Candidatus Palibaumannia cicadellinicola: one gene and its partners. The protein of the gene in region 1 interacts with the protein of each later gene in a pairwise test. Links are inferred from orthologs where the notes say so. Each region holds a gene or a part of one and is shown in the gene's direction. Other genes may lie near its edges. The genes, in order: ndk, IM45_RS03570 and ung.

Region 1 (8,589 bases):
CTAAAGCATTATTTAGTGCTGATTATGCTAATGTACAACCACATTCTGGTTCACAAGCTAATTTTGCTGTCTATACAACATTATTACAGCCGGGCGATACAGTACTAGGGATGAATCTTTCCCACGGCGGTCACTTAACTCACGGCTCACCTGTAAACTTTTCCGGAAAAATGTATAACGTTATCTCTTATGGTGTTGATAAAAATGGTTATATTAACTACGATCAGCTAACTGAACTAGCGATGACACATAAGCCCAAAATGATTATCGGCGGTTTTTCTGCTTATTCTCGTGTGGTTAATTGGGCTAGAATGCGACAAATTGCTGATAGTATTAGTGCTTTTTTCTTTGTTGATATGGCGCATGTTGCCGGCCTTGTAGCTGCTGGTGTTTATCCTAATCCAGTGCCTTATGCCGATGTAGTAACTACTACAACACATAAAACCCTAGCTGGTCCCCGCGGCGGATTGATTATCGCTCAAGGCGGTAGTGAGGAAATGTATAATAAGCTTAATTCAGCAGTGTTCCCTGGTGCGCAAGGCGGTCCAATGATGCATGTAATAGCAGGAAAAGCAGTCGCACTAAAAGAAGCTATGGAGCCAGAATTTAAAAAATATCAGCAACAGGTAATAATAAATGCCAAAGTAATGGTTAATATTTTTTTGAATCGTGGTTTTAACGTAGTATCTGGTGGTACGGATAACCACCTCTTTTTACTAAATTTAGTTGATAAAAATATCACCGGTAAAGAGGCTGATTTAGCTCTAGGTCGTGCTAATATTACTGTTAATAAGAACAGTGTTCCAAATGATCCAAAAAGCCCATTTATAACATCTGGTATTCGTATTGGGACTCCGGCTGTGACCCGCCGTGGTTTAAATGAAACAGATGTACATAATTTAGCTAGCTGGATATGTGATGTGCTAGAAAATATTAATAACGAATCTGTGATTCAGTCTACTAAGAAAAAAGTGCTGGATATCTGCGCTCGCTATCCAGTCTATGCGTAAGCGTAGCTTAATTTTACATTAGGGATTAAGCATAGATTTTACTACACGCGGATTACCAGCAACAACATTCCCAGAAAGTAGATGATTATTTTCACCTGTGAAGTCGGTCACTAAGCCGCCTGCTTCTCGCACCAGCAACTCACCGCTGGTGACATCCCACTGCTTTAAGCCTATTTGAAAGCAGCCATCTACTCTACCGGCAGCAATATAAGCTAGATCTAGTGCCGCTGATCCTGTACATCGAAAATCTACGGACTGTACGAATAATTTACTTAGTAAAGTCATATAATTCATAAAATGTTGTTTTTGTTTTAAAGGAAAATTAATAGCTAGAATAGTATTCTCTAGATCTTTCATAATACCACAACGTAGGCGATAGCCGTTCATCTGAGAACCTTGCCCACGGGTAGCACTAAATAGTTCATTACGTATCGGATCGTAGACTACGGCTACTTCAGTATGGCTTTTTACACGTACTGCGATGGAAACAGCAATATGAGGAATACGGTTAATAAAGTTATCAATCCCATCCATAGAATGAATAATCCATTGGATATCGTGAGTCGTGCCAAGTAGTGCTCCGTATTTTTGACTGATAACTGTATGCTGAGGATAATACTTACGGATGATTTCAATTATCAAACGTTCTGCTTCGTGGTTAACCTGAATTAAAAAGTCATTCTTACTTTTGTGATTCGCTTCAAAAGTATCAGGTTTTTCATAATTTTTCGCGATAAAATTACCTGCTTTTCGCGCTGCGCGAATAGTGATATTCAGCATAGGATGCATGTTTGTCGTCCAATAAAAATAGTTGAAAACAAACCTAACATATGTAAAAAAATAAAATTATTCAGTATCAGATTTATCATGACAGTAGTAAAATATCTATACTAGTTATTAGTTTGTATTAATATCTAATTACATAGCACAATAAGTATTCAAATTAGGTACCACTCATACGCTAGCAACGCTACTACAGAATAGAGTATTATTTGATGTTGCATAATTAGTAAACAACAAATAATAAATATTACTGATAAAAATCATAGGAATATGATACTCCCTATTTGTAATTTTTATAGTACTTGGAGTTAATTAATCATGAAATTACCGGTCTATCTAGACTATGCTGCCACTACTCCGGTCGACCAAAGAGTGGCAGAAAAGATGATATCTTATCTCACTATAGACGGTATTTTCGGCAACCCTGCTTCTCGCTCTCATCGCTATGGTTGGTTAGCTGAAGAAGCCGTTGATATTGCTCGTAATCATATTGCAGCTATGATTGGAGCTGATTCTCGCGAAATTATTTTTACTTCTGGTGCTACTGAGTCAAATAATCTAGCTATAAAAGGAGTTGCCCAAGCTAGCCATGATAAAGGTCGTCATATTATTACTAGTTTGACTGAACACAAAGCGGTTCTAGATACTTGCAAGTATCTAGAACAACATGGATACAGTGTAACCTGGTTGTTACCTGATAAACATGGCTTAATTTCGCTACAACAACTTAGTGATGCTCTACGAGATGATACTATCCTAGTGTCCCTAATGCATGTTAATAATGAAATAGGTATTATTCAGAATATCGCTGCGTTTGGACAAATATGCCAAAATAATGATATTATATTCCATGTAGATGCTACCCAGAGTATAGGTAAACTACCGATAGATGTGACAGTACTTCCTGTCGATTTAATGTCATTCAGTAGTCATAAACTATATGGTCCTAAAGGTATTGGTTGCTTATATATTAGTCGTAAACGCAGGGTACGTATTGATGCACAAATTCATGGTGGAGGGCATGAACGTGGAATGCGTTCAGGTACTTTACCAGTGCATCAGATTGTTGGTATGGGAGAAGCTTATCGGATTGCGAAAAAAGAAATGGCTAATGATATGTTACGTTTACGAGTATTACGTGACCGCTTATGGGAAGGTTTACAACAGATAGAAGGTGTAACAGTAAACGGAGATTTAGCACACTGTGTTGCTACATTACTTAATGTAAGCATTAGCCATGTAGACGGTGAATCACTAATTATGGTTTTAAATGATCTGGCTGTTTCATCAGGTTCTGCTTGTACTTATTCTAATTTTGAATCATCCTATGTACTACGTGCAATAGGTCTCAATGATGAACTATCCCATAGTTCAATCCGCTTCTCTCTAGGACGTTTTACCACAAAAGAAGAGATAGATTACGCTATTAAAAAAACTCAGCGTGCTATTATTTGTCAGCGTGCCATTGCGCGGAATATCTGATTCAAAAAAAAATAATAAAAATAATTCAGGATAAAAATTATATGACTATAGAACGCACGCTTTCTATCATCAAACCTAATGCTGTTGCTAAGAATATCATAGGTGCCATAATTAATCGCTTTGAAAGCGCCGGTCTAAATATTGTAGGCATGAAAATGCTACAGCTAACCCGCAAGCAGGCCGAAGGTTTTTATAGTCAGCACAAAAATAAACCTTTTTTCGAATGTCTAATTAATTTTATGATTTCTGGTCCTATAGTAGTACAAATACTAGAAGGTAAAAATGCTATACGTTGTAACCGTGATATAATGGGAGCAACTAACCCAGTTGATGCTCTAGCCGGTACTTTACGATCAGACTATGCTGATAGCATCATAGAAAATGCAGTCCATGGTTCTGAAACAGCAGCTGCTGCCATTTGTGAAATCGCTTATTTTTTTACGATAAGTGAAGTTTGTGTACGTATGCTTTAATCAAAGACTCACTTTAATATTTGATTACATTCATAATAATATATTAGTTATTTTGGTTATCATTAAGCCTGATGTGTTTTTAATTTTGACTATTAGTGAATATAAATTATCCTTAACATTTTGTGGCAAATAATATGTTTATGAATAATTATTCTAATATTTAATCTTATTTTAGGCAATACTTTAATTAATATTAGTATTAGTAATAATTTTCAGTTACATACGTTAATACTCTTCAGATAAGTATTGAGTTAAAAGTCATGCATGATTCTATACCTATTCACCGTCGTAAATCGAAACGTATTTATGTTGGTAATGTACCAATAGGCGATGGAGCGCCAATTACGGTACAGTCTATGACGAATACTAATACCATTGACGTTGCAGCTACGGTGAAACAGATTCAAGCCTTAGAACGCGTTGGAGTAGATATTGTTCGTATATCCGTACCGACTATGAATGCTGCAGAAAAAGTGAAACAGATTAAGGAACAAATTAATGTTCCTTTAATTGCAGATATACATTTTGACTATCGTATAGCACTTAAAGTAGCTGAATATGGAGTAGATTGCCTACGTATTAACCCTGGTAATATTGGCAATGAAAATCGTATCCGCTCAGTAGTAGATTGTGCTCGTTACAATAACATTCCTATCCGGATTGGTATTAACGCTGGTTCTATTGAGCGTGATCTACAAGCTAAGTACGGTCAGCCTACTCCAGAAGTACTACTAGAATCAGCTTTACGTAACATAGATATTCTAGATAAACTTAATTTCGACCAATTTAAAGTTAGTGTAAAAGCCTCTGATGTATTCCTTGCAGTACAGTCTTACCGCCTGCTTGCCTCGCAGATTGATCAACCATTGCATCTTGGTATTACTGAAGCTGGTAGTGCGCGTAGCGGCGCAGTTAAATCTGCTATCGGATTAGGATTATTGCTCAGTGAAGGTATAGGTGATACTTTACGTATTTCTTTAGCTACAGATCCTATAGAAGAAGTAAAAGTAGGATTTGACATCCTTAAGTCCCTTAGAATCCGTGCAAGAGGCATTAACTTTATAGCTTGTCCGACCTGTTCTCGTCAGGAATTTGATGTCATCGGTACAGTTAACACCTTAGAACAACGGCTAGAAGATATTGTTACTCCGATGGATGTCTCGATTATTGGTTGCGTAGTCAATGGTCCGGGGGAAGCACTCATGTCAACGATCGGAGTAACTGGAGGACATAATACAAGCGGTTTTTACGAAGACGGTGTTCGACAGCATTATCGTTTGGATAACGAATTCATTATTGATCAGCTTGAAGCTCGTATCCGTGCGAAAGCGATGATACTAAATGATAACAATAAAATTGCAATTAATCTAATTGATAAATAATCTAGGAATATAAATCTTCGATATGGTTAAAAGAATACAAGTCATTCGTGGTATGAACGACTATTTGCCTGAAGAGACTATATTCTGGCAGCATCTCGAAAACTTATTAAAACAAGTGCTCGTCAGTTATGGTTACCGTGAAATTCGTCTGCCAATTATTGAGCAAACTTTGTTATTTAAACGTGCTATCGGTAAAGTAACAGATGTCGTAGAAAAAGAAATGTATAGCTTCGAAGACCGGAATGGCGATCACCTTACCCTACGTCCAGAAGGTACGGCTAGTTGTGTACGCGCTGGTATAGAACATGGTTTATTATACAACAATATAGAACAACGCTTGTGGTATATTGGTCCAATGTTCCGACATGAACGGCCACAGAAAGGCCGCTATCGTCAATTTCATCAGTTGGGCGCTGAGGTATTCGGCCAGCAAGGTCCTGATATTGATGCCGAATTAATTATGCTCACTATGCGATGGTGGCAAACATTAGGTATAAGCGAACACGTAAGACTAGAACTAAATTCTATCGGTTCTTTAGATAATCGTGCTCGTTACCGTAAAGCGCTGGTAACATTTTTAGTACAACATCAGAAACATCTTGATGAAAACTGTCGTAGCCGTATGCATACTAATCCTATGCGTATACTTGATACTAAGAATACTAATATTCAGAGATTGCTTAACGATGCACCTGTTTTAGCCGACTATCTTGACGATAATGCTTGTACACACTTTTCTGGTCTATGTAAATTTTTAGACATAGCAGGAATTAATTATACTATTAATCCGCGTTTAGTACGCGGCTTAGATTACTATAACGACACGGTATTCGAATGGGTTACAAATAATTTAGGTTCCCAGGGAACTCTTTGTGCCGGGGGTCGTTATGATAGATTGGTAGAGCAACTTGGGGGACGTGCTACACCAGCTATTGGAATAGCTATAGGACTTGACCGTTTAGTACTACTAATGCAAGGATTAAATCCTGGCTTTTCAGTAAAATCACGGGTAGATGCTTATCTAGTAGCTGTAGGTGAAAATATACAGTTTGCTGCAATGCTACTAGCAGAAAGAGTGCGTGATGCATTACCTTTCTTACGTCTCATGATAAATTGCGGAGGTGGTAGTTTTAAAAAGCAGTTTGGGCGCGCAGACAAATACGGCGCCCGCATAGCTTTAGTTCTAGGCGAAAGCGAAGCAGCAGCACAGGAAGTCATTCTCAAAGATCTTACGACCGGTAATCAAGAAACCTTAGCACAGAGTGATGTTGCTGCTCGTATAGCCTTTTTTATTCCACACCGTAACTTAATCTAGTAAACCATAATTCAATAGATGGTAACCTAGATGCCCCGCCATCTATATCACATGGTCGTAATAAAACACTATTGATAAGTTCATTACAGTAGTATCTATCTAGTAAATCTAAAATAAGTCAGTCGCTCAAATTTTATTACTTTAGTTATAGCTATTCTAGGAAGTGATAAAATATATATAGACAAGGCAAAAAGAGCATAGTTTATATGTTTGAAACTACTCATGATAAATATGACGAGGAATATGACAATGATACCAGTTGTTGCGTTAGTCGGGCATCCTAATGTAGGTAAATCTACTTTATTTAATCGATTAACACACACGCGTGATGCGCTAGTTGCCAATTTTCCAGGGCTGACGCGTGACCGAAAGTATGGTCATGCTAAATGGCAAGGTTACAAATTTATCGTGATCGATACCGCAGGTATCAGTGGCGCTAAAGAAGGAGTAGCAATCCATATGACTAAACAATCGCTAATAGCGATGGAAGAAGCAGATGTTATACTATTTATAGTAGATGGTAGAATCGGGTTGATACCAGACGATCAAAACATTGTAATGCATCTACGTAAGCGGCAAAAACCAACGTTCGTAGTAGTAAATAAAATTGACGGCATCGATACAATTAAAGCTATAGGAGACTTTTACTCTCTTAATATGGGAAACATTTTTCCCATTGCTGCATTGCATGGACGCGGTATTAATATTTTGTTAAAAGCCGTTATATTGCCCCTAGTGCAAAAAAATCTTCTGACAAAAGATATGATTCTAGCAAAAAGAGAACACATATATTCGCCATTGCTACCAATTAAGCTTGCAATCGTTGGTAGTCCTAATGTTGGTAAATCCACGCTCATTAACCGTATTATCGGTGAAGAGCGTGTGGTGGTATTCAATATACCAGGCACTACCCGTGATAGTATCTATATTCCTATGATTCGTGCTGAGCGTGAATATGTACTGATAGATACCGCTGGGTTACGTAAGCGTAGCAAGGTAACCGAAACAGTAGAAAAATTCTCGGTTATAAAAACTCTGCAGGCTATAGAAGACTCTCATGTAGTACTATTGGTAATAGACGCTTGTAAAGGTATTTCTGATCAAGAATTATCGCTACTAAGTTTTATTATTAATAGTGGCCGCGCGCTAGTAATTGCTGTAAACAAATGGGATGGTTTATCTATTGATCTACGTAATCAAGTAAAAGATACCTTAGATCAGCGCTTGAGCTTTATAGACTTTGCTCGAGTACACTTTATTTCTGCGCTGTATGGTAACAACATCGATAATATATTTAATTCGGTAAACGAAGCCTATCGTTGCTCAACTAAGCGTATCAGTACTGCACAACTGACTCGTATTATGCGCATAGCAGTTAACGAACATCAACCACCTCTGGTACGTGGTCATAGGGTGAAACCTAAGTATGCACACCCTGGTGGGTATAACCCACCAATTGTAGTAATCCATGGTAACCAAGTGACAGATCTGCCTAGCTCATATAAACGTTATCTGATAAATTATTTCCGTCGTTCATTAAAAATTATGGGTACACCTATTCGTATTCAGTTCAATGAGCCAGCTAATCCATTCGTTGATAGTCGTCATCAGTTAGGGCAAAAAAAATTAAATCATCATCTGATTAGTAATCTTAAATCAAACCCATAACTAACCAAATAAAAAATCGATGTTCGTTGGATATAACATACGCTTTTCCACTCTAGAGGTTTTTTGATGAAAAATATCAATCCTAGTAATACCACGGCCTGGAAAGACCTACAACAACATTTCGATAGTATAAAAGAAGTACATATCAGAGATCTATTTGCGCAAGATCCACAACGTTTTACTACTTTCTCAGCTATGTTCGATAATCAAATGTTAGTAGATTACTCAAAAAATCGTATTACAACTGAGACACTATACCTACTACTCGCACTAGCCAAAGAATGCGATTTACAAGGCGCTATTTCTTCGATGTTTCGTGGTGAGAAGATCAATCGTACTGAGGATCGTGCAGTACTACACATTGCGCTACGTAATCGTAGTAAGAAAATCATTCGAATGAATGGTAAGGATGTGATGCCGGAAGTAAATGCGGTATTAACTAAAATGAAACAATTTTGTTGTAAGATTATTAGTGG
Region 2 (8,566 bases), 740 kb from region 1 along the record:
TGCAGCAATACCGATTTTACCAAAATAACTACTATTGCTTACTTCTACGTAGGTGATAGCGGTTGCACAAGAGGCTAGTGCTGACCAAATTCCGATGGACTTTAATTCACAAATAGTACCATGCGCAATAGCTATCGAACGTGCACCTAAGCTATGATGAATACATTGATCTGGTATAATCGCTTCTACTAAATTAATAAGAATACGTCTTTGAGTTAATTTAGAAAGTGCTAGTGCAAGCGTTGCACCGGTCATCCCACCACCAATAATATTAACTGTCATCATTTAGCGCACCGTCAATGTTAACGTAGCAAAAATTTTTTTTACTAGTATAGAATGTCATTCTACTTGATCGTTTATGTACAAAGATTATGTCAATAACTTTTGATAAGTACGAATACGATAGCAGTATCTATTTATTATTAAATAAATAGATATTATTACCTATTATATCATTTAGTCTTTTACCAAAACTAATTTTTGTTTATCTCAGTTAAAAGAAATATAAATTTAAAATTTAAATAAAAGATTTTCTTTATATCAAGTGAGTCTATGTTTTATCTTAATAATAGCTTTTGCTAAAAATCACTTATTTATCACTGCTATTTTAAATAAGATCGATTATAGTGACCGTTTTAGTACACTTCCATTAATGTCACAAAGGTAAACTTTTATACGGTCAAAATATAGGAAGCTCAAATGTCCGCACAACCGGTAGAAATCAATATTTTGAACCGTACTTTAAGAGTAAGTTGTCCTATAGAACAACAAGAAGCGCTAAATCAAGCAGCAGGAGATCTAAATAAACGGTTACAAGAACTCAAAGTTAAAACTAAAGTTACCAATACTGAACAACTAGTTTTTATAGCTGCACTCAATGTTTGTCATGAACTAACGCAAGAAAAACTTAAAAGAAGTAATTATAAAACTAAGATAGAAAAACGTATGCTACTATTACAACAAACTATTGAACAAGCATTAATGAAGCAAGAACATATGAAAAAACGTTCTAGTACCTAAGAGAATTAATTTATTATCTGTAGTTTTGTAATCGATATGGATAAACATCTACTGCGACAAATTATTAGAAAAAATATTCGCTTACAACGTCGTACTTTAACGACCGAGCAGCAAAATAAAGCAGCTCATATGGTTGTTATTCGTGCTTTACAAGAGACGCGTATTAGAGAAGCGGATAAGTTAGCGCTTTTCCTTTCTTTTGATGGCGAAATCAATACCAATCCATTGATTGATATTTTATGGAAAAAAGGTAAGCAAGTTTATTTACCGGTACCGCATCCTTTTACTACCGGGCATTTACTATTTTTTCAATATACTCCTACTACATCATTAGTAATTAATAATTTTAATATTTACGAACCTCAACTAGATATTACAACTTTATTATCGTTAGACCAATTAGATATTCTATTTGTTCCACTAGTAGCTTTTGATATCTATGGTCATCGATTAGGGATGGGTGGTGGTTTTTATGATCGTACTTTGCAAAATTGGCGTCAAGACCAATATTTTTTTCCTATAGGTTTAGCGCATGATTGTCAATATCAAAATGAAGCTCTACCAATCAAAAAATGGGATATTTCTTTACCAGAAATTATTACTCCTTCTTGCTATTGGCGCTGGAGTAAATAATATTAGAAGTACTTACAATAAGTTAACTAATGTTACTTAGTTAGATAACTGATATCTCTTGATAATAATCAAGATTGTCAGCTCATTACTTTAATACCCTGTGGGTTGCTAATAAGAGCTATATCTGCTCTACGACGAGCAAAAAGTCCGACGGTGACTACTCCTGGTATATTATTAATAATATTTTCTAATGTAATAGCATCTAAAATATGTAAGTGATGTATATCTAAAATAATATTCCCGTTATCAGTAACAACACCATGACGGTATTTAGGTAAACCACCAGTAAGGTTGATTAATTCTCGTGTAACCCAAGCACGAGCCATAGGTATAACTTCAACTGGTAAAGGAAAGTGTCCTAATATCTGAACCTGTTTGCTAATATCAGCAATACAAATAAATTGACGTGCTACCGCGGCAATAACTTTTTCACGGGTCAGAGCTGCACCGCCACCTTTAATCATTTGCATGTTGCTATTAATTTCATCGGTACCATCAACATATATATCTAGTGAATCAACATCATTGAGGTCAAATAGTAAGATACCTAGACTTTTTAATTTTTCTGTTGAGACTTCAGAACTAGAGACAACACCTTTAATATTATTCCTGATTGTCGCAAGAGCATCGATAAAGTGAGCGATCGTAGAACCAGTACCTACTCCTACGATAGTCCCTAACGGAATATATTTTAGGGCGGCCCAACCCACAGCTTTTTTCAGTTCATCCTGCATCATCGTTGTTATTCTACTTGATATACAAATTAATCAAGCCCTTATGTCAAACAATTGAGCAAAGATGTCAAGTATAGTAATAAACTTGTTATTTTTACTCTACAAAAAATCGACTAATTTAAGATTAGGTTACTAACTGAAATTGATCATCTATATGAATTTATTTGATATGTTTAACAGCTATTAGTACAGAATCACTGTTGTTACTATATATATTTATATTAATACTATAACACATTAATCGCATTAAGTTCTTGAAAAGCTAATTCAAGACGGTTCACCATCGATATCTGTCCGGCACGAATCCAAGTGCGTGGATCATAAAATTTTTTATTGGGTTTATTAATATCATCATGGTTACCTAATTGGCTCTGTAGAAATTTTTGATTCTGATCATAGTACTGCAGAATTCCTTGCCAAGTAGCCCACTGGATATCTGTATCAATATTCATTTTTACTACACCGTAACTTACTGCTTCCTTAATCTCTTCTAGCGTAGAGCCAGAACCACCATGAAATACTAAATTGATAACATTAGTCGGAAGTCCAAATTTTTTAGAAACGTATTTCTGTGAGTTCTCAAGAATTTTAGGTCTCAGCTGTACATTACCTGGTTGATACACACCGTGAACGTTACCGAAAGCAGCTGCGATTGTGAAGCGTGGGCTAATTGCATTTAGTATTTCGTAAGCATAGGCAACATCTTCTGGTTTGGTATACAGCACTGAATGATCTATCAAACGATGATCGACACCATCTTCTTCACCACCAGTACATCCTAATTCTATTTCTAGTGTTATGTTTAACTTATCCATTTTAGCTAAGTATTCAGCACTTATTTTTAGATTATCATCTAATGATTCTTCAGATAGATCAATCATATGTGAGGAAAACAGTGGCTTACCAGTGGTCATAAAATGTTTTTCGTCAGCTATTAGGAGATCATCTAACCATGGCAATAGTTTTTTAGAACAATGATCAGTATGTAGTATGACCGGCACTCCATAATATTCTGCTATATGATGCACGTGTAGGGCTCCGGATATTGCTCCTAGTACTGAAGTAGTCTTGCTTTCCTTTTTAATACCCATACCTGCCATAAAAGCTGCACCGCCATAAGAAAATTGGACAATAATAGGTGCACTTACTTTCATAGCTGCCTCTAATGTTGCATTAATAGAATCTGTACCGATACAGTTAACAGCAGGTAAAGCAAATTTGTTTTCTTTTGCGATAGCGAATACTATTTGAATATCATCACCAGTAATCACTCCTGGTTTTACAAAATCTAAAATTTTAGACATATAATTTGGTCCTACTTTTGTAAAATCAAGTGAAAGATAAAATATATGAGTATTACTATCTCAGTATTATTTGATTAACAAATGTAGTAAAGCTAGATTTTTGCATCGTTTTTTCCTACGTATTCTAAATGTTTTGCACGTTCTTCAAGCATTACGACTACAGGAAGTGTTTTTCCCCCGATAAACTCGAGAAAAGCACCACCACCTGTAGAAATATAAGATATATTATGAGCAATCTTAAAAAGATTAATTGCTGCTAGTGTATCGCCACCACCAGCTATAGAAAACGCATTACTTTCAGCGATAGCACGAGCCAATATCTCAGTACTTTTACGAAAATTAGTAAATTCAAAAACTCCAACTGGGCCATTCCACAAAATAGTTTTAGCATTTTTTAACATGTTTGCTAAACTAGCTGCAGATTCATCACCCAAATCAAGAATATATTCATATGGCTGAATATTTTTGATAGACTTTAAGGTTGCTATAGCTGTTTCACAAAATTTAGTAGCTACGCGTACATCAGTAGGAATATAAATTTTATTACTGTTTAGTAATTGTTTTGCTTCTGTAAGTAAATTAGTTTCAAATAACGATAAACCAATATTATAACCTAGTGCCGCAAAAAAAGTGTTTGCGATACCTCCACCAATGATAATTTGATCTGATATTTTTGAAAGTTCATTAAGTATCGTTAGTTTTGTCGATATTTTAGAACCACCAATGATAGCAACCATTGGACGTTCTGGATTTTGTAGTACTGTACTTAATGTTTTTAATTCATCAAATAATAGTGGGCCAGCACAGGTAATCGGCGCAAATTTTCCTACTCCATAAGTAGAAGCATGAGCTCTATGAGCAGTGCCAAAAGCATCCATCACAAAAATATCACATAATGCCGCATATCTTTTTGCTAAATTATCATCATTTATTTTTTCACCTTTATTAAAACGTACATTTTCTAATACTACTAGTTCTCCTACAGAAATTTCTACACCATTGAGATAATCTTTAACAAGCCTAATAGGAGCAGAAATTTTCTTTTTTAAATAATTTACTATTGGCTGTAATGATAATTCAGCGTTGTATTGACCTTCTATAGGTCGGCCAAGATGAGAAGTAACCATTACACTTGCGCCTTGTTTCAGAGCTGTTTTGATAGTTGGTAAAGACGCATATATACGAGCATGTGAAGTAATTTCACCTTTGTGAATTGGTACATTAAGATCAGAGCGAATTAAAACACGTTTACCCATTAAATTTAAATCTATCATCTGAATGATTGCCATAATTCACCTTCTTATATTTGAGCTCGTAAACTGACCTCAAGTCAGTACTGAATATTTTTTAGCTATCTTAGTTTTAATAAGATTAACTACTATAGATTCAGTTATTATCGAGTCTTTCTACCAAAGCTGTAGTAAGTATTTAATCAACACAATCATCTTTCACTTTCTATTAAGTGCTATAATCATGAGACATGTTTGATATAAATAAATTTATTTCAATTTATAGAAGCTATTAAAAGCTACGTTGTACTATTAAGTGTGCCAAATTTTCTAAAGCATCACGATAAGGAGAAGGGGATAAACAAGTAAGACAAGTGATGGCTTTATCTGCCTCTTCTTCAGCACATTTACGTGTATATTCTAATGAACCACATTGATGCATGGTTTCTAATATCATTTCCATAAAATTACGACCATTACCTTGTACAATTACTTGACGAATAAGTGATGTCTGTACAGGAGTACCATTATGCATAGCATGTAGTAAAGGTAGGGTAGATTTTCCTTCGTTTAGATCATCTCCAGTATTTTTTCCTATCCGATTACCATTAGCACCATAATCTAGTAAATCATCAATTAGTTGGAAAGCAGTACCTAAATAGCGGCCGTAATCACGTAACGCCACTTCTTGATATGGAAGTGCACCTGCCAAAATCGCAGACGATTGAGAAGCTACTTCAAATAATTTTGCAGTTTTATTATATATAATTTGCATATAATTTTCGATAGTAATGTCTGGATCGTGACAATTCATTAATTGTAGTACTTCGCCTTCTACAATAATGTTTACTGCTTCAGACATTAATTTCAGTACTCGTAGTGATTCGAGTGCTATGATCATCTGAAAAGCACGTGTGTAAATAAAGTCACCGACTAATACACTTGCTGCATTACCAAATGTAGCATTAGCGCTTGCTTTACCACGACGCATATTAGATTCATCTACGACATCATCGTGAAGTAATGTAGCTGTATGAATAAATTCGATTAGTGCCGCAACAGTTACATGCTGTTTAATATCATAGTTTAATGCCCGAGCTATTAGTACAACGATCATTGGACGAATGCGCTTACCTCTCCCGCTGATAATATAGTGTCCTAGTTTATTTATCAAAACGATATCAGAATTAAGTTGTTCATAAATCATCGTATCAACATTTGCCATATCGGATGCTATTATTTCGAGAATTTGTTTGATATTCATTATATTTTCACTATTTTAGTGTGACGTTATATGTAATGCAGCACATAACACATAAAATTAAATGGCAAAAATGTTTTTGCTGATTGTACTTAAAAAAATCAGAAGTAAAAACCTGATAAAAACTTGTTTTGAATCAAATTTTCACGTATCATATTATTATTGTTGTGAACAGAAAAAGCGGACTAAAAGGAGTTTTTTATGTACGCAATTTTTCAAAATGGTGGTAAACAGTACCGAGTAAGAGAAGGTCAAACTGTCCGCCTTGAAAAGCTGAACATAGCAACTGATAGTACTATCGAATTTAACGAAGTTATGATGATAACTACTAGCGATAATATTCATATCGGTAATCCTCTAATTAATCATGGCAAAATTACTGCAAGAGTAATTGCTCACGGTAGGGGTAAAAAATTAAACATTATCAAGTTTCGTCGTCGTAAACACTCTCGTAAGCACCATGGTCATCGTCAGTGGTTTACCGAAGTTGAAGTCACTAGTATTAAAGTTTAATTTAATAAATTTAAAGTATACTTATGGCACATAAAAAAGCTGGTGGCTCTACACGCAATGGTCGTGACTCAGAAAGTAAGCGACTAGGCGTTAAATTTTTTGGTGATGAAATAGTAAAAGCAGGTAGTATTATTATACGTCAGCGAGGAACTAAATTTCATCCAGGAACGAACGTAGGCTGTGGTAAAGATTATACTATCTTTGCTCTAACTGAGGGTAAAGTACAGTTTAAAGTTAAGAATAATCGTCTGAAACATAAAAAACGTCACGTTGTTAACGTTATTAACGAAATTAAGTAATTACTAATAAAATAAACAATAAATAATTTTTATTATTATTCTTTATAGTACCTAATATCAGCGACTATCATCAAACTTTTTAAAAAGAGGATTAATGAAATTTATTGATGAAGCAGCTATTTTAGTAGCTGCCGGCGACGGCGGCAGTGGTTGCGTTAGTTTTCGCCGCGAAAAGTGCCTTCCATTTGGTGGGGCAGATGGCGGTAACGGTGGTGATGGCGGTAACGTGTGGCTACAAGCTGATGAAAATATTAATAGCCTTATTGATTATCGTTTTACACATAATTTTCATGCGGAAAATGGTAAAAACGGTCAAGGCAGTAATTGCACTGGTAAACGCGGTAAAGATATTATTATTAAAGTACCAGTAGGTACTAGAGTTTTTGATAAAAGTACTAATGAAATTATAGATGATATGATTGTTAATAAACAACGTTTATTAGTTGCAAAAGGTGGTTTGCATGGCTTAGGTAATACTAATTTTCAATCTTCGATCAACCGTACACCACGTAAAAAAACTATTGGTATTAAAGGCGAGATACGTCAGCTTCAGCTAGAACTCATGTTGTTAGCTGATGTTGGTTTGCTAGGCTTACCTAATGCTGGTAAATCTACATTTATTCGAGCGGTATCAGCTGCAAAACCCAAGGTAGCGGATTATCCTTTTACAACTCTAGTACCTAATCTTGGTGTCGTACAAATGAAACCTAAACAGAGTTTTGTTGTAGCGGATGTTCCAGGATTAATTAAGGGTGCCGCTTCTGGCGCTGGTCTAGGAATTAGATTTTTAAAACATTTAGAACGTTGCCGGATCCTTTTGCACATTATTGATTTAGCCCCAGTAGATCAATCAGATCCATTAGAAAATGCTCATCTTGTTATTCAAGAGTTAAAGAACTATAGCGAAACGCTAGCAGCTAAACCACGATGGTTAGTATTTAATAAAATAGACCTTTTAGGTAAAACTAAAGCTATGGCTCATGCTAAAGCTATTATAAATACAATTAACGAACCCAAAACAAATAGCTACTATTTAATCTCTGCCGTAAATCGCAACGGCATCAAGGCGTTATGTTGGGATATAATGTTATTTATGAATGAGCACAAAAAACATCAGTACGCCGCACAAAAAATACCAGATAATATAAAGTTAATATGGGAATAAATTTGATCATATAAAACTATCTTTTGTAGATTTTACTATAGCATATATATTATCCTTCATAAATTTTGTCTTTGAATTCCGAGTAACTTTTAGTTATGAAGATAAATAGTTTTATATAGCCAGTATTCAAAACGAACTAACGGTATTTTATATGCATACGAATCTTCCGGTGAATGCAAAACTGTATATCCAGAAAGATACTGGACAAACGCTATACGCTGACCACTAGAGACCGTCATAAAACCAGCTAAATTATAGACACCTTGTAATGAGCCAGTTTTTGCTGAAAGTTTACCGTCTAATCCTGCTTTATGCAGGCCAGTACGAAACATCAGCGTACCGTCATAACCAGCTAATGGTAGCATAGAGATGAAATTGAGTACCTGATCATGCTGACCGATATATTGT
Region 3 (8,699 bases), 700 kb from region 1 along the record:
TGCTGTCTTTGAGGATATGGATAGTATCAATTCTCATGTAGAAGATACGTTACAAGCCGGTGCCGGACTCTGTAATCGCGATGTGGTAGAATTTATCGCTAGTAATGCTCGCCATTGCGTGGAGTGGCTGGTCCAGCAAGGTGTACTATTCGATGTAGAGGCAGAGAATGCGACCTTACCGGTGCCGCTTAACACACGTTATCATCTTACCCGAGAAGGAGGCCATAGTTATCGTCGCGTATTACATGCTGCTGATGCTACTGGTAAAGCAATAGAAACAATTCTTATTCACAAGGCGGCACTGCATCCTAATATTCATATAATAGAACACTGTCACGCCGTAGATCTCGTTACCTCGAATACAATAGGTCTGTGCGGCCCCAGTAGGGTGGTTGGCACCTATATCTGGAATAGATCCCAGGAAAAAGTGGAACGGTGCTATGCTTGTGCCGCCGTCGTACTAGCAACAGGCGGAGCCTCCAAAGTTTATCAATATACCACTAACCCAGATATCTCATCTGGTGACGGTATTGCAATGGCCTGGCGTGCTGGGTGCCGAGTTGCAAATCTTGAATTTAATCAGTTCCACCCCACCTCATTATTCCATCCGCAAGCTCGTAATTTTCTGTTAACAGAAGCGCTACGTGGCGAAGGCGCCTACCTATATCGACCGGATGGCAGCCGCTTTATGCCTGATTTTGACTTACGAGCTGAACTAGCACCTAGGGATATCGTGGCGCGCGCTATCGATCACGAAATGAGACGTTTAGGGGCAAAATGTATGTATTTAGATATCAGCTATAGGCCTGAGAAGTTTATTCGCCATCATTTTCCTACGATCTATGATAAGTTACGTACGCTAGATATCGATTTAACTCGCCAACCGATTCCTATAGTTCCAGCAGCACACTATACCTGCGGTGGTGTTATGGTCGATAAACATGGACGTACCGATCTAGACGGGCTTTACGCTATCGGCGAAGTAAGTTATACCGGCCTACACGGTGCTAATAGACTGGCATCCAACTCTTTGCTTGAGTGCCTAGTCTATGGCTGGACTGCGTCTGTAGATATTTTGCACCGCTTACCAACTTTCGTAAAACAAGAACATCAGTTACCTTCTTGGAATCATAGCTCTATTAGTAACTCTGGTTATGGTGATGAGATAGTCTTACAGCAGCATTGGCAAGAACTGCGGCTATTGATGTGGGATCATGTTGGTATTGTGCGCACAACAAAACGATTAGAGAGTGCACTATATCGTATCAACTTTCTTACTAAAGAAATGAATGAGTATTACTCTAATTTTAGGATATCTCACGCTGCACTAGAAGTACGTAACCTACTTCAAGTAGCGGGACTGATTGTTAAAAGTGCCCTCTTACGCAAAGAGAGCCGCGGGTTACATTATACGCTGGATTATCCTACTATGCAGCCCAACCCGCAACCAACTATTCTACAACCAGGAAGGAAGGCTTATTACTATGGATCAGGATAAAAGTAAAAGATCAACATACTAGTGAATAATAGAATAGAAACTTAATCAGATGATTAATGGACAAAATATGAATTGGCTGCATATGATTTCGGAGGAAAAAAAACAGCTTTATTTTAAGAACATATTAGCTTTTATAGCTAGCGAACGGGCAGCAGGCGTTACTATTTATCCAGCGCAGAACGATATATTTAAAGCTTTTTGCCTGACGGAACTTAATACTATTAAGGTTCTTATCCTCGGTCAAGATCCCTATCATGGGCCTAAGCAAGCCCATGGTTTATCATTTTCTGTACCGCCTGGTGTACCTATACCACCATCACTGATAAACATCTATAAAGAGCTAAAGAACGATATACCTGGCTTTATTATACCACCACATGGTTATTTACATAGTTGGGCAACACAGGGAATAATGCTACTCAATACAGTATTAACCGTAGAAGCAGGCAAAGCACATTCCCACGCCCACTTAGGTTGGGAAATTTTTACCAATAAAGTGATTACTTTAGTTAATAGCCTAGGTGAAGGCATTATCTTTCTTCTATGGGGTAATCATGCGCACACAAAAAGCAAAATAATAGACGTGAGACGCCACTACATTCTAAAAGCATCACACCCATCTCCGCTGTCCGCGCATCGCGGCTTTATTGGTTGCCATCATTTCTCAAAGGTTAATACTCTGCTAAAAGAACAAGGTAAAACTACCATAAACTGGGAGCCAAAACTACCCATAGGGTGGCATCACGTGAACCACATAAACAAAATATAGTAGTATAGTACCGAGTCAATGTTAAATAGTTAACTTTTTGCTTTAGATACTGTAACCATAGCCGGGCGAATAAGACGACCATTTAGAGTATAGCCTTTCTGCATAACGATTATGACATTATTAGGTTCATGCTCTTCAGATTCGAGTATGGTAATTGCCTGATGTACGTCTGGGTTAAATGGAATGTGTATTTCACTTATAACTTCGAGCCCAAATTTACGTACAGCATCTAGCAGAGATTTCAACGTGAGCTCAATGCCTTCAATGGTAGAAGTTAGATCGCTGTTAGATTTATCTGACATCTCCAATGCGCGCTCTAAATTATCAATCACCGGTAGTAATTCACTGACAAAACGTTCTAGAGAAAATTTATAGGCTTTTTCTACTTCTATCTGACTGCGGCGGCGCATGTTCTCTATTTCTGCTTTAGCACGTAGTAGGCAATCTCGTTCGCGCTGTTGCAACTGTGCTAGTTCTACTTCTAGTTCTTCAATACGCTCATCTCTAGGATCGACCACTTCTTCAACCATTTCAGGCGCGACTTCTACTTGTGCTTGTGCTTGTGCTTGATCTTTTTGGTGATCTTGTGAGACTTGCTCGTCAGGAGTGTTTATTTCTTGACTCATCATACGTTTTCTCCGCGCTTCAGCATTATTCTTACGAGTCCGGTTATTATGGGGATAAATAGTAAGGATTCAAGGGACGAAACATAATGAAACTGGCAAAAGACAAAACAAACGCAGATATCACCAAGAACATTACGGCAACTTTTAAAACTATTGGTATTGTCGGCCATCCCGGCTATCCAAATGCACTAGCTACCCATGAAATGCTATATTATTGGTTAATAAAAAAGGGTATAAAAGTTATCATAGAACATAAAATTGCTAGTGATTTGGAATTATACGATACTATAACCGGTAGTTTAGCAGATATAGGCCAGCAGGCAGACCTAGCGATTGTTATCGGTGGTGACGGTAATATGCTAGGTGCAGCGCGGATTTTATCCCGCTACTATATAAAAGTTATTGGCATCAACCGTGGTAATGTGGGTTTTCTCACTGATTTAGACCCAGACTCAGCGTTAACACAGTTATCCGATGTTTTAGCAGGTAATTATCACAGTGATAAACGCTTCTTACTAGAAGCGCGTATTTGTCGTAACAACATATGCGGACAACCTAGTACCGCTATTAATGAAGTTGTGCTACATTCTGGTAAGGTCGCACATATGATTGAATTTGATGTTTATATCGATGATCACTTCGCATTTTCACAACGTGCCGACGGACTGATTATATCTACTCCTACCGGATCTACTGCCTACTCTCTTTCTGCTGGAGGTCCTATCCTTACCCCTACTGTGGATACGATAGCACTTGTACCTATGTTTCCGCACACTCTTTCTTCCCGTCCGTTAGTTATCCATGGTAGCAGTACTATCAGACTTAAATTTGCTGAATGGAAGCCTGATGTAGAAATTAGCTGCGATAGTCAGATCACCTTTCCCATCCATGATGGAGATGAAATTGTAATCCGCCGTAGCAATTACTACCTATATTTGATCCATCCGAATGATTATAATTATTTTCATACTTTAAGCCGTAAACTAGGCTGGTCAAAAATTTTTTGCTCAAATAAGGCTATTAAGCCAATCTAAACTCAGTAATTAAATCAATAATATCAAGTAATAACATAAAAAACTTGGTTTGCAAATGAGGTTACGATAGAATATAAATTCATGGTATTTTTATCTCTACCCAATACCCGTAGCTGATTAGTACGGGTATTAATACTAGTAAATTAGTTTATGTAAATAGTAAGTTTATCTATCTTCACTTACGAAGATCTTTCAAGGCCGAAGTGGCGAAATTGGTAGACGCAGTTGATTCAAAATCAACCACCTTTAGGTGTACCGGTTCGAGTCCGGTCTTCGGCATTCTACTGCAAAAGGTTTCAGATATTATGCGCATCTACATCTCTATTTAATTAGGTCGGCTAAGACTAGACTAGAAGGAGATAAGCATGCGTACTAGCCAATATTTACTCTCTACTCTTAAGGAAATTCCCGTAGATGCAGAAGTGGTCAGCCACCAATTGATGCTACGCGCAGGAATGATTCGTCAATTGGCATCAGGTCTCTATACTTGGCTGCCTACTGGTCTACGCACACTACGTAAGGTAGAAAACATCGTGCGAGAAGAGATGAACAATGCTGGAGCTATCGAAGTATCCATGCCGATAGTACAGCCAGCAGATTTGTGGCAGAAGAGTGGACGCTGGGAACAATATGGTCAGGAACTCCTACGTTTTACCGATCGAAGCGCTCGTGCGTTTCTTCTAGGACCGACTCATGAAGAAGTTATTACTGATTTAATTCGTAATGAAGTTAGATCTTATAAACAACTCCCACTGAATTTATTCCAGATTCAGACAAAATTCCGTGACGAAGTTCGTCCACGTTTTGGCGTGATGCGTTCGCGTGAATTTGTAATGAAAGATGCTTACTCTTTTCATGCTAATCAAGAGTCGCTGCAAGTAACTTATGACGCAATGTATCGTGCCTACAGCGCAATTTTTACCCGTATGGGTCTGGATTTTTGCACGGTACAGGCGGATACCGGCTCGATAGGTGGTATCGTATCACATGAGTTCCAGGTACTAGTCGGTAATGGCGAAGACCATATGGTATTTTCTACTACTTCTGATTATGCTGCTAATATTGAAATTGCGGAAGCTGTGGTATCATCTACTAAATGTGATCAACCTAGTATGAAAATGCATTTAGTAGATACGTCTGGTATTTCCACTGTTGCTGAATTATTGAAACAATTTAGCTTACCGATAGAAAAAACTATTAAGATGATTATTGTTCGTGCTAAAAAAGATGCGGATCTACCGTTGGTAGCGCTGATGGTACGAGGCGATCATTATCTCAATGACGCTAAGGTAGAAAAACTACCTCAGGTGGCAACTCCTCTGGTTTTTGCGACTGAAGATGAGATCCGCTTAGCTATCGGCGCTAGTTCCAGTTCACTAGGACCGGTGAATTTGCCATTGCCATTGGTGATTGATCATAGTGTTGCGTTAATGAGCGATTTCGTTGCCGGCGCTAATATTGATGGCAAATACTTTTTCGGTATTAACTGGGAACGAGATCTATGTTTGCCAGAAGTGGCAGATCTTAGAAAAGTAATTCATGGTGATCTTAGTCCGGATGGTCAGGGAACTCTGCTAATACAAAGCGGGATTGAAGTAGGACATATATTCCAGCTAGGAAGCAAATATTCCGAAGCTATAAAAGCTACGGTGCAAGGCAAAGACGGCAATCATCAGATTGTCACGATGGGCTGCTATGGCATCGGTATTACTCGTGTCGTTGCCGCAGTTATAGAGCAGTACCATGATGAGCGCGGTATTTTATGGCCAGAAGCACTAGCACCTTTCAATGTGGCTATTTTGCCGATAAATATGCATCAATCTTTTCGGGTTAAAAACACCGCAGAACAACTTTATAATCTACTACGCACTAACCACATCGACGTACTATTAGACGATAGACAAGAACGTCCGGGCGTTATGTTTGCTGATATTGAACTGATTGGGGTGCCACATACGATCGTCATAGGCGATCGTAATCTAGATACTGAAGAGATAGAATACCAAAATCGCCGTAGCGGTGAAAAAAAGATCATGAAACTTAGTACTATCGTAGAGTTTCTAACTGCTGAGATAGCTACGGGCATGAGTTGAATATGTTGTGTATTATGTACCTATTCTGTGGTCGGTGAGAGAGGATTTGAACCTCCGTCCAATACGTCCCGAACGTATTACGCTACCAGGCTGCGCCACTCACCGTAATTTTAGTACACATATTACTACACTATGTTATAATAGATCAATTACTTTAGGGAAAACTGCTTTTTATTGTCACTTATTTAGGCTAACTACGGATAAATTATATTGAAGGAAAGTTACATGAGCTTAAATTTGGTACCTGCAGGACAAAATATACCAGATGATATTTACGTGGTGGTAGAAATTCCAGCAAATACGGCTGCTTCGATTAAATATGAAGTAAATAAAGAAATAGGAGTGTTATTTATTGATCGTTTTATGTCCACTGCGATGTTTTATCCTTGTAACTACGGTTACATAAACCATACCTTATCGCTAGACGGTGATCCAGTAGATGTGCTGGTACCAACACCTTATCCACTACAACCAGGTTCCGTAATCCGCTGCCGTCCAATTGGTATGCTAAAAATGACCGACGAATCTGGTGAAGATGCTAAGCTGATCGCAGTGCCGCACACTACGTTATCGAATGAATATGAAAATATAAAAGATATTGAAGACTTACCACAAAAACTGCGGGCGCAGATTATCCACTTCTTCGAGCACTACAAAGATCTAGAAGCTGGCAAATGGGTTAAAGTAGACGGCTGGGAAAACGCTCAAGATGCTAAAAGAGAGATTATGCTATCCTTCTCACGAGCAAAGCAAAACTTAGCTCATAACGAAGGAAGATAAATAGGTATCAAAAATAATAAAGTTTCAGTAATATACTTTACTACAACCATAAGTATTTAAAAATCAAATCTATAAAATAAGTTCAGTGCCTGGTTAAGACCAGATACTACTTCTAAATAAAGTTGAGGCATTAAGCGGTAATGTAAGATTAACGTTGCTAGTGAGTCAAAAATATCAAGATTATATTTAACCTGTAATCTAGGAGCAATATATCCGCTGAAAATTACTTTGGAACTATCTCCACTACCCTGGGTATCTAAAGCTAGATCAGTCACCCCAAATAAATCTCCAATTTTACCTAAAAATTGCTCGCTTTGTACCATTCCCATTCTAATTAACATTGCTACCATGATATTACGATCAGTACTCATTTCATCAATACCGTGGCCTTTTAATAAATAAGACAGCGCTTCTGGCTGGGATTTAATCGGATTAGAAAATACATCTAGTATCGGTTGGTAAACTGGACCAGTAACTTGTACGCCAGCTATTACATTATCCTTAGTATACTCTGGATCACGGATCGCTTGGATGTTGAGATAAGGCTGATCTATGGGTCCAGAGAAGAGCAGTTGGCCTTGAGTTATGATTAAGTCCTGACCATAAGCTTGGAAATAGCCGGATGGAATATCTATTTCCCCACTAATACCCAGTCTTTTTTGATCTTGAGTTACTTTTAGGTCACCTGAAAGATTAGCTTTCAAACCTAAGGCATTGATTTGTACGTCATTCCCAACATGGACTAATAGGTTAGTGATGATAGGAATAACAATACTTTGATCATGTGCTCGCATTGTCACTAATTTAAGTTGCTCATCTAATAGTACCTCATCAGATGAAATGCTCCCGGTACTTTCCGACATATCTTTCACTTTAATGCGCATCCAGGGAATGTCTATCTTACCGTTAAGGGTTAATAACGTCGGAGTAGCTTCAAAAACAATGTTAGGAGATATATCTAACTGTACTATCTGTACTATCGACGGCATAGTAATGCGCATTCTATTACCCGAGGCGGCAATACGCGCTTGCCAAACATCAACACAGTTCCAATTAGCGTGGCCGATGATATTAACTTGTCCATGTTTGGTACTAATCAATCCATGCAAATCTAATTTAGTACCTGAAAAATTCAGTGTTAACCGGCTTTCTGTCATAGAACAAGGTATTACTGTGTGTTTTATAATGAGTTGTTCTAATCTTAGCTGACCGTCAAGCTGTGGTAACTTAGTATTGCCGCTGATCAATAAGGCTGCATTTAGCATACCTTCTACGCTCTCTCCACGCCCGAAGAGGGGCTTCAGTAGCGCTAGAGAGATATCTTGAATATTAATATTACCGTTAATATTATGCTTTTTTTTAGTATGCACTACTTGTAATTGCCCGTTACACTGACCGTTACTAGCTATTTTTAGTAACCAATTAAAGTGTGCCTGATCTTTATCGAATCCTGCATTTAATATGAGCCTATCTAATAATACCTGCCAGGTTTTTCCCGGTACTGGTACTATCTGACTGATTTTGATATTCTGGCCGAAAAGTCCAACTTTGGCATGCGGTAGTTTACTGCCAGCTTCCCAACCAACCTCTGCGCTACCTGTAACAAAACCGCTAGCCTGCATATTAGATTGAAATTGAAATTTAGGCACCAATCGTTTTAGTATTTCTCCGATAGTGGTTGTGAAACTAGTTTGGCTAAGTACACCATGCCATAGCTGATGTGTGCTATCGAAATGACCTTGTATTTGTAACTGACCTGCTATCTTTGGTTTACCAAGCATGATCAATGTTAGCTGATGCTGCTTCTCATCTCCGGTAGCTGTAAAAATTAGCTGACGTAATAACCATTGCCTCTGCTGCAATTGAGCGATTTGCAAGTGCAGGTAACCACTAAGACTT

The links.
Region 2: the proteins of ndk (region 1) and IM45_RS03570 interact in binary tests that used the Escherichia coli proteins (3 or more experiments, as listed by UniProt). The link is inferred for Candidatus Palibaumannia cicadellinicola from one-to-one orthologs.
Region 3: the proteins of ndk (region 1) and ung interact in binary tests that used the Escherichia coli proteins (3 or more experiments, as listed by UniProt). The link is inferred for Candidatus Palibaumannia cicadellinicola from one-to-one orthologs.

Annotation. Positions count from the first base shown.
Region 1 is NZ_CP008985.1:6,807-15,395, forward strand. Bases 2,156-5,032 are described here. They hold ndk (nucleoside-diphosphate kinase), read left to right. Parts: upstream 2,156-3,316; coding sequence 3,317-3,748; downstream 3,749-5,032. Other genes in these bases: IM45_RS00030 (IscS subfamily cysteine desulfurase), read left to right, coding at 2,156-3,275; ispG (flavodoxin-dependent (E)-4-hydroxy-3-methylbut-2-enyl-diphosphate synthase), read left to right, coding at 4,009-5,032. Also shown: glyA (serine hydroxymethyltransferase), read left to right, coding at 1-1,010; suhB (inositol-1-monophosphatase), read right to left, coding at 1,029-1,799; more of IM45_RS00030, read left to right, coding at 2,112-2,155; more of ispG, read left to right, coding at 5,033-5,130; hisS (histidine--tRNA ligase), read left to right, coding at 5,153-6,445; ribosome biogenesis GTPase Der, read left to right, coding at 6,695-8,113; pgi (glucose-6-phosphate isomerase), read left to right, coding at 8,180-8,589. UniProt on the Escherichia coli protein: Major role in the synthesis of nucleoside triphosphates other than ATP. The ATP gamma phosphate is transferred to the NDP beta phosphate via a ping-pong mechanism, using a phosphorylated active-site intermediate.
Region 2 is NZ_CP008985.1:744,472-753,037, reverse strand. What follows is about bases 1-2,854. They hold IM45_RS03570 (5-formyltetrahydrofolate cyclo-ligase), read left to right. Parts: upstream 1-1,056; coding sequence 1,057-1,653; downstream 1,654-2,854. Other genes in these bases: fbaA (class II fructose-bisphosphate aldolase), read right to left, coding at 2,615-2,854; rpiA (ribose-5-phosphate isomerase RpiA), read right to left, coding at 1,731-2,390; zapA (cell division protein ZapA), read left to right, coding at 700-1,020; ubiH (2-octaprenyl-6-methoxyphenyl hydroxylase), read right to left, coding at 1-282. Also shown: more of fbaA, read right to left, coding at 2,855-3,691; IM45_RS03555 (phosphoglycerate kinase), read right to left, coding at 3,784-4,980; ispB (octaprenyl diphosphate synthase), read right to left, coding at 5,213-6,184; rplU (50S ribosomal protein L21), read left to right, coding at 6,383-6,694; rpmA (50S ribosomal protein L27), read left to right, coding at 6,718-6,993; Obg family GTPase CgtA, read left to right, coding at 7,088-8,158; dacB (serine-type D-Ala-D-Ala carboxypeptidase), read right to left, coding at 8,248-8,566. UniProt on the Escherichia coli protein: Involved in the removal of 5-formyltetrahydrofolate.
Region 3 is NZ_CP008985.1:703,514-712,212, reverse strand. The notes cover bases 430-3,416. They hold ung (uracil-DNA glycosylase), read left to right. Parts: upstream 430-1,565; coding sequence 1,566-2,267; downstream 2,268-3,416. Other genes in these bases: nadK (NAD(+) kinase), read left to right, coding at 2,980-3,416; grpE (nucleotide exchange factor GrpE), read right to left, coding at 2,297-2,896; nadB (L-aspartate oxidase), read left to right, coding at 430-1,498. In the rest of the region: more of nadB, read left to right, coding at 1-429; more of nadK, read left to right, coding at 3,417-3,927; IM45_RS03355 (proline--tRNA ligase), read left to right, coding at 4,293-6,020; ppa (inorganic diphosphatase), read left to right, coding at 6,246-6,800; IM45_RS03340 (translocation/assembly module TamB domain-containing protein), read right to left, coding at 6,857-8,699. UniProt on the Escherichia coli protein: Excises uracil residues from the DNA which can arise as a result of misincorporation of dUMP residues by DNA polymerase or due to deamination of cytosine.